Chloroflexus aurantiacus J-10-fl: one gene and its partner. The protein of the gene in region 1 interacts with the protein of each later gene in a pairwise test. Links are inferred from orthologs where the notes say so. Each region holds a gene or a part of one and is shown on either strand. Other genes may lie near its edges. The genes, in order: hoxE and nuoG.

The links.
Region 2: the proteins of hoxE (region 1) and nuoG interact in binary tests that used the Escherichia coli proteins (3 or more experiments, as listed by UniProt). The link is inferred for Chloroflexus aurantiacus J-10-fl from one-to-one orthologs.

Annotation. Positions count from the first base shown.
Region 1 is NC_010175.1:1,661,009-1,664,175, forward strand. The notes cover bases 19-2,866. They hold hoxE (bidirectional hydrogenase complex protein HoxE), read left to right. Parts: upstream 19-1,105; coding sequence 1,106-1,627; downstream 1,628-2,866. Other genes in these bases: CAUR_RS06210 (NuoF family protein), read left to right, coding at 1,631-2,866. In the rest of the region: more of CAUR_RS06210, read left to right, coding at 2,867-3,167. UniProt on the Escherichia coli protein: NDH-1 shuttles electrons from NADH, via FMN and iron-sulfur (Fe-S) centers, to quinones in the respiratory chain. The immediate electron acceptor for the enzyme in this species is believed to be ubiquinone.
Region 2 is NC_010175.1:3,889,470-3,893,084, forward strand. The notes cover bases 71-3,366. They hold nuoG (NADH-quinone oxidoreductase subunit NuoG), read left to right. Parts: upstream 71-454; coding sequence 455-3,166; downstream 3,167-3,366. Other genes in these bases: nuoF (NADH-quinone oxidoreductase subunit NuoF), read left to right, coding at 71-396; nuoH (NADH-quinone oxidoreductase subunit NuoH), read left to right, coding at 3,227-3,366. In the rest of the region: more of nuoF, read left to right, coding at 1-70; more of nuoH, read left to right, coding at 3,367-3,615. UniProt on the Escherichia coli protein: NDH-1 shuttles electrons from NADH, via FMN and iron-sulfur (Fe-S) centers, to quinones in the respiratory chain. The immediate electron acceptor for the enzyme in this species is believed to be ubiquinone.

The DNA of each region.
Region 1 (3,167 bases):
CACTCTACCCCACGGTTCGGCACGACGTCTCCCACTGCAATCATGCCGCGTTCCGTCCCTGATGCGCACCGCTCACGGTACGACTGTTCCCTGGCATGTTGCTCACGATAGCATATGGTTGACACCATGCGTATAGTTGTGGGTAATGCATAGCCCAGCAGGGGTGGGCCGGGGTGGGGGTATGCTCCCGCACCTCACCCTCTGGCCCTTGCACCTCACCCACCAGGAGCCTGGGTGACGTACACGGCATGAATGTCGGTGAACAGAGAAGAAAGCACCTGCCGGGAGCGCGAGCCTCCGGCTCGCTCCCCACCTGACACAGCCCCCTGTGCCTGCTTCCTGCGGGATCAAAATGCGATATTACCTCCACTTCATCCGTAGACAACCAGAGGGTTCTTCCTGGAATATTGCAGCCGAAGCGAGTGGTGTAGCTTTGCAGAGAATCAAAAAACACCGGCTCGTGCCGGTGCTGTAGTGGTGGGCCCCGTGGGACTCGAACCCACAACCGATTGATTAAGAGTCAACTGCTCTGCCAATTGAGCTAGAGGCCCGCTGAGAATATACAACAAGTGTCGCTGTTTGTCAACCTCATTGCGGGTGTTCATGGGGCTAACGCTCGTACCGACAACATCCGGGTTCTACCAGAGATTTGGTCACGAAACAGGTGATACGCTGCACTCCCCGGCAGCCTATTGAGTCAGGATTGTAATATCAAATCTGATCCAGTACAATGCATAGTACGCGAACCAGAACATACTCTTGCAGCCCTCGCTTGCCGCAACCCTCGTAGTGGCAACGTGAACGGGTACATGCACCGTCCGTAGGGGCAGGTTTAGAACCCGCCCCAACGGTACCCGTCCATCTGTATCAACGGATCATCACGGAGGGGAAAGATGATCGCGAATCCCCGCATATTCGGTGCCCGGCAGTGATGCACAGTATCACTCAAGATTTGATACGAACCACCCACCTTTCGCGCAGCGAGATACGGTTGTCACCCTACTTCACCCGTTATTAACAGTTGGTAGTGAATTCTTTCCGCTAAAACAGTTGCAGTCGGGATAGGATCAGGGTAGTGCCCGTGCATCAGTTTGGGAGAAGTGCGATGACGACACCTGCGACCGATACCACTGCTGACCGGAATCCTCGTCCTGTTGGTGATAATCGCCAAAAGATACTGGAAGCGACGATGAAACGGTTTCAGTATCAGGGCGATGCGCTGATCGAAGTGTTGCACAAAGCGCAAGAACTGTACGGCTTTCTCTCGCCAGAGCTGCTCGGTGAGGTTGCCCGTCGCCTCAAGCTGCCACCCAGTCGGGTGTATGGGGTTGCTACCTTTTACCACTTCTTCTCACTGGCACCCCAGGGCGAACACAGTTGTACGGTCTGTCTGGGCACTGCCTGCTACGTGCGCGGTGCAGCAATCTTGCTGCGTGAACTGGAAGCATTGAGTGGCGTCCAGGCCGGGCGGACAAGTGCAGATGGTCGGTTTTCGCTGCTGACTGCTCGCTGTCTCGGTGCTTGCGGCATTGCGCCTGCCGTCGTTCTTGATGGGGAAGTGGTTGGTCATGCTGATCGCTCCGACCTGAAAGCTCGCATTCAGGCGTTGCTGAAACGCGAGGAGTAATGTATGGATCTTCACGAACTGGAAGCGATTGCTGAACGAGAACAGGCACAACGTGCGCGTTTCCGCATCCTCTGCTGCGCTGCTGCCGGTTGCCAGGCTTCCGGCAGCCTGGAGATTAAGCGTCGCTTAGAACTGGTGCTCTCCGCTGCCGGCAAACAGGCTGATGTTGACGTTGTTCCGGTTGGGTGCATGGGATTGTGCGGTCACGGCCCGTTAGTTCGTCTGGAACCGACCGGAAAGGTGTTCGAGCGCGTTACGCCGGCGGATGCCGAAGAGCTTGTCGCTGCGCTCGATCAGGGTTCGTGCAACGTGCAGCAATGTAACCTGAACCATCCTTTCTTCACTCGCCAGTATCCGATAGTCCTGCGTCACAGTGGTCGCATTAATCCCGAACGCATCGAGGACTATATCGCTGCGGGTGGCTACCGTATGCTCTACCACGTCATTCACGATCTGACACCGGCTGAGGTGATTCAGATGATTACGCGCAGTGGTCTGCGTGGACGTGGTGGGGCCGGCTATCCAACCGGGCTTAAGTGGGCCACTGTTGCCAAAAGCCCCGGTGAGCGGAAGTTTGTGATTTGCAATGCCGATGAAGGTGATCCCGGTGCCTTTATGGATCGCAGCGTGCTTGAGAGCGATCCGCATCTGGTGCTGGAAGGAATGGCAATCGCAGCCTACGCAGTCGGCGCCGAGCAAGGCTTTATTTATGTGCGCGGAGAGTATCCGCTGGCAATCGAACGCCTGCAAAAAGCGATAGTGCAGGCGCGACGGTTAGGTCTCCTCGGTGCCCAGATTTTTGAGAGTGGTTTCAACTTTCGGGTTGATATTCGCGTTGGTGCAGGGGCCTTTGTGTGTGGCGAAGAGACGGCCCTGATTGCCTCGATTGAAGGTCGGCGCGGCCAACCCCGGCCACGTCCGCCGTATCCGGCAGAGAGTGGTCTGTGGGGAATGCCAACTCTGATCAACAACGTTGAGACCTTTGCCAACATTTCGGCCATTATCGAGCACGGCCCGGAATGGTTTCGCCAGATTGGTACCGAACAAAGCAAAGGAACAAAGGTCTTTGCATTGACCGGTAAGATTCGCAACACCGGTTTAATCGAGGTGCCGATGGGGATCACGCTCCGCGAGATTGTCGAAGACATTGGTGATGGTACCCCCGATGGAACCCCGGTCAAGGCAGTACAAACCGGTGGCCCGTCAGGTGGCTGCATTCCGGCCAGCCTGTTTGATACGCCGGTTGATTATGAATCGCTGGCAGCGGTCGGCTCGATTATGGGGTCGGGTGGGATGGTCGTGATGGACGAGCACACGAACATGGTTGATGTCGCTCGTTTCTATATGGAGTTTTGCAAAGATGAGTCGTGCGGTAAGTGCATCCCATGTCGGGTAGGAACTGTCCAGCTCTTCAATCTACTCACCAAATTGCGCAATGGACAGGCCGGCGAGAGTGATTTGCAAACGATTGAAGCATTATGCGAACTGATGCGTGAAACAAGCCTCTGTGGCCTGGGCCAATCAGCGCCAAACCCGGTAC
Region 2 (3,615 bases), 2.2 Mb from region 1 along the record:
GATTACGAAAGTGTCGCGGCTGCCGGTTCGATGCTCGGTTCAGGTGCTGTGATCGTCCTGAACGATACCGTTTCGGCACCGCATGTCGCGTATAAAATGGACGAGTTCTTCAAGCACGAGAGCTGCGGCAAGTGTACGCCGTGCCGTGAAGGTACCCATTGGCTGGTCCGCACGCTCCACCGTATGGTCGAAGAGGGGCATGCCACCGCTGCCGATATTGATACCCTGCACAGCATTTATCGCCAGATGGCCGGTAATTGCTTCTGCCTGCTCGGCGAGAGTGCAGTTATGCCGATCAAGAGTGCATTGCAGCTCTTCCCCCACGAGTTTGAAGCACTGGTCAAGCGGAGTAGCAGCCGTAACGGTCATCATATTCCGCTCGCCGTCCATCGCTAGACAGATCGTCAGTACGCCGCAGTGTGTCGGTGTGCGTCGTAGAACAGGGTAACGTGCAATGCCAGATGTGACGCTTACCATTGATGGAGTGCAGGTAACTGTACCTGCTGGTACCAATATTGTTGATGCTGCCCGTCAGGCAGGGATTGCCATCCCGGTCTTTTGTTACCATCCCCGCCTGAAGCCGGTAGGCATGTGTCGTATGTGTCTGGTGCAGGTTGGGACGCCGAAGGTTGATCCGGCTACCCGTCAGCCGGTGGTCGATGCCAATGGCCAGCCGGTGATCGCGATGATGCCAAAGTTGCAGACCGCCTGCACAACACCGGTCAGTCCGGGGATGGTCGTCAAGACCACCACCGAAGAGGTGAAATTTGCCCAGCGTGGCATTCTTGAGTTCCTCCTCACCTCTCACCCGCTCGATTGTCCGGTCTGTGATAAGGGTGGCGAATGCCCGTTGCAGAATCTGACGATGGGCTGGGGTCCGGCCGTCTCGCGCTTCGACTACAACGATAAAGTGCATTTCGAGAAGCCGGTCAAGCTGGGCGATCTCATCTATCTCGACCGTGAACGCTGTATTCTCTGCGGTCGTTGTGTGCGTTTCCAGGATGAAATTGCCGACGATCCGGTGCTTGGCTTCGATAACCGTGGCCGCAACTGGATGATTATCTCGAAGTCGGATCCGCCGTTCAATAGTAAGTTTTCCGGTAATACGACCGATATTTGTCCGGTCGGCGCTCTGACCAGCAGCGATTTCCGGTTTAAAGCTCGCGTGTGGGAATTGCAAAGCAAGCCGGTGGTCTGTACGCTGTGCCCGGTTGGTTGTAACCTGAGCCTTGATATGCGTCACGACCGGCTGATGCGGGTGATGCCGCGCGAAAATGTGGCGGTAAACGATATCTGGATCTGTGATAAGGGTCGTTACGGTCATCGCTTTATTGAGTCGCCTGATCGGCTTACCACACCGCTGGTGCGCCGCAATGGTACGCTGGTGCCGGTAAGCTGGGACGAAGCGCTTGAGTTTGTGGCCGATCAGTTGACAATCATTCGAGCGCGTCACGGTGGGCAGGCGCTGGCTGGTCTGGCCGGGCCACAGCTTAGCAACGAAGATTTGTATCTCTTCCAAAAACTGCTCCGTGAGCTGGGAAGCGAGAATATTGATACCGGCATTGGTGGGCCGACTGCCCTGCCGCCTGATGAGATTGGTGGCTGGCTTGCTCCTGGTCCGGCAACCGATCTGAGTCAGTTGGGTGCCGGAACGATGGTGCTGGTAGTTGGTGCTGATCCCGAAGAAGAAGCACCACTCTATATGCTTCGCCTGCGGGGAATTGCCCAACGCGGTGGTAAGCTGGTCGTGGCCGGTCTGCGACCAACGAAACTTGAGCGCTCGGCGAGCCGGGTGGTGCGCTACGCGCCAGAGGGAGAACTGGCCTTCGCTCAGGGGTTGCTCAAGGCTGCGCTTGCCCAGGGGGCGCACTCACCGCTGCTCGAACGCTTACCGGGTTGGGATAAGGTGCGTTCAATGCTGGATCGAGTTTCGCTTGGCGATCTGGCAGCAGCCTGCAATCTGACCGGCGATGAGTTGACGCAGTTGGCTAAAGATTTTCTGTCCGCTGGCCAGAGCCTGATTGTCTACGGATGGGAAGCGCGTAGTGCTGGCTCGGCTCTCACCGAAATGCTGGCTGCGCTGATGCTGCTGAGCGGGCGTGCCGGCACGGCCAATAACGGCATCATCGCCCTGCTGCCGGGTGGTAACAGCCGTGGTGCCATCGAGATGGGTGTCCGCCCTGATGCCGGTCCCGGCTACACTCCGCGTAAACAGCGTGGCCTTGATGCCACCGGTATCTGGAACGCAGCTCAAGAGGGGAAGGTACGGGCAATCTGGCTGGCCGGGGTCGATCCGGCAGCGAAGCTACCTGCGGCGCGGGCAGCGCTCGAAGCGGCTGAATTTGTGGTTGTGCAAGACCTGTTCCTGACGGCCAGTGCTGAATTTGCCGATGTTGTCTTGCCGGCAGCCAGCGTGGCTGAACGGGAAGGAACCTATACCAATGCCGAACGGCGAGTACAACGTTCGCGGCAGGCCTGTGCACCGGTTGGTGAAGCTCGACCTGACTGGCAGATCGTCGCTGCCGTGGCGCAGGCACTGGCGATGGTACCGATTGGTGGCGGGCGAAATGGACCGATTCCGGTTACAACCGAGTCCTGGTCATATATCGTAGCCGCTGATGTCGCTGCTGAAATTGCCGCTCAGGTGCCCGGTTATACCGGTGTTACCCATGCTGCGTTGGCTGCGACCGGTACCGGTGGTACCTGGGGTCGCCAGTTCGACGATGCCTTCTACTATGATGGGACGAGCTACACCAATACCGAGGGTGTTGGTCTGGTATTGCCTGCACTGGTAGGGAAAGGACAACTCCATCTGACATTCACCGGTGCCGTGACACGCTTTGCCGATGATCGGCCATTACTGCTGCTCGAACAGGTACTGGCCTATGACGGTGATCGCCATCTCCGTGGCTCGAAGCTACAGAGTTTGATTCCGCCCGGCTATGCTGCGATCAGCAGCGTGGATGCCGCAAAGCTGAATATTCACAGCGGTGATCGGGTACGTCTGATTTCGGCAGCGGGTGAACTGGTGATACCGGCGCGGGTATTGGCAGACTTGCCGGCAGGTATCGTTCTGTTGCCGGCTGGTCTGGCCGACGTCATGGCTGCTGACATTGAGACCGGGCCACGGACACGGGTTAGTCTGGCTAAGGTGGTGATGGAATAACTGCACAGGCGTATCCGCCCGAAACATCCTGTTCGGCGGATACGCACACAGGGAGCGCTTATGGATTGGCTCACCATTCTGATTATCGTTATCCAATGTTTTATTATCACGCTGGCTGTAACCACTGCCTTTGCCTATCTGACACTTTTTGAGCGGCGGATTCTGGCGCGCCTGCAAAATCGTGTTGGACCGAACCGGGCCGGGCCGGCCGGATTTCTGCAACCGGCTGCCGATGCGGTCAAACTCTTCTTCAAAGAGGATATTGTGCCGGCAATGGCCGACAAGCCGGTTTATCTGCTCGCGCCAGCACTGGCGGTTATTCCGGCGCTGATTATCTGGGCTGTCATCCCGTTTGGGTGTCTAAATCTGAACTGGGATTATCAGGCGTGTTACGATCCGGCACGTACCAATCTGTGGAATATCCTGCAAATTACCGATCTGAATATCGG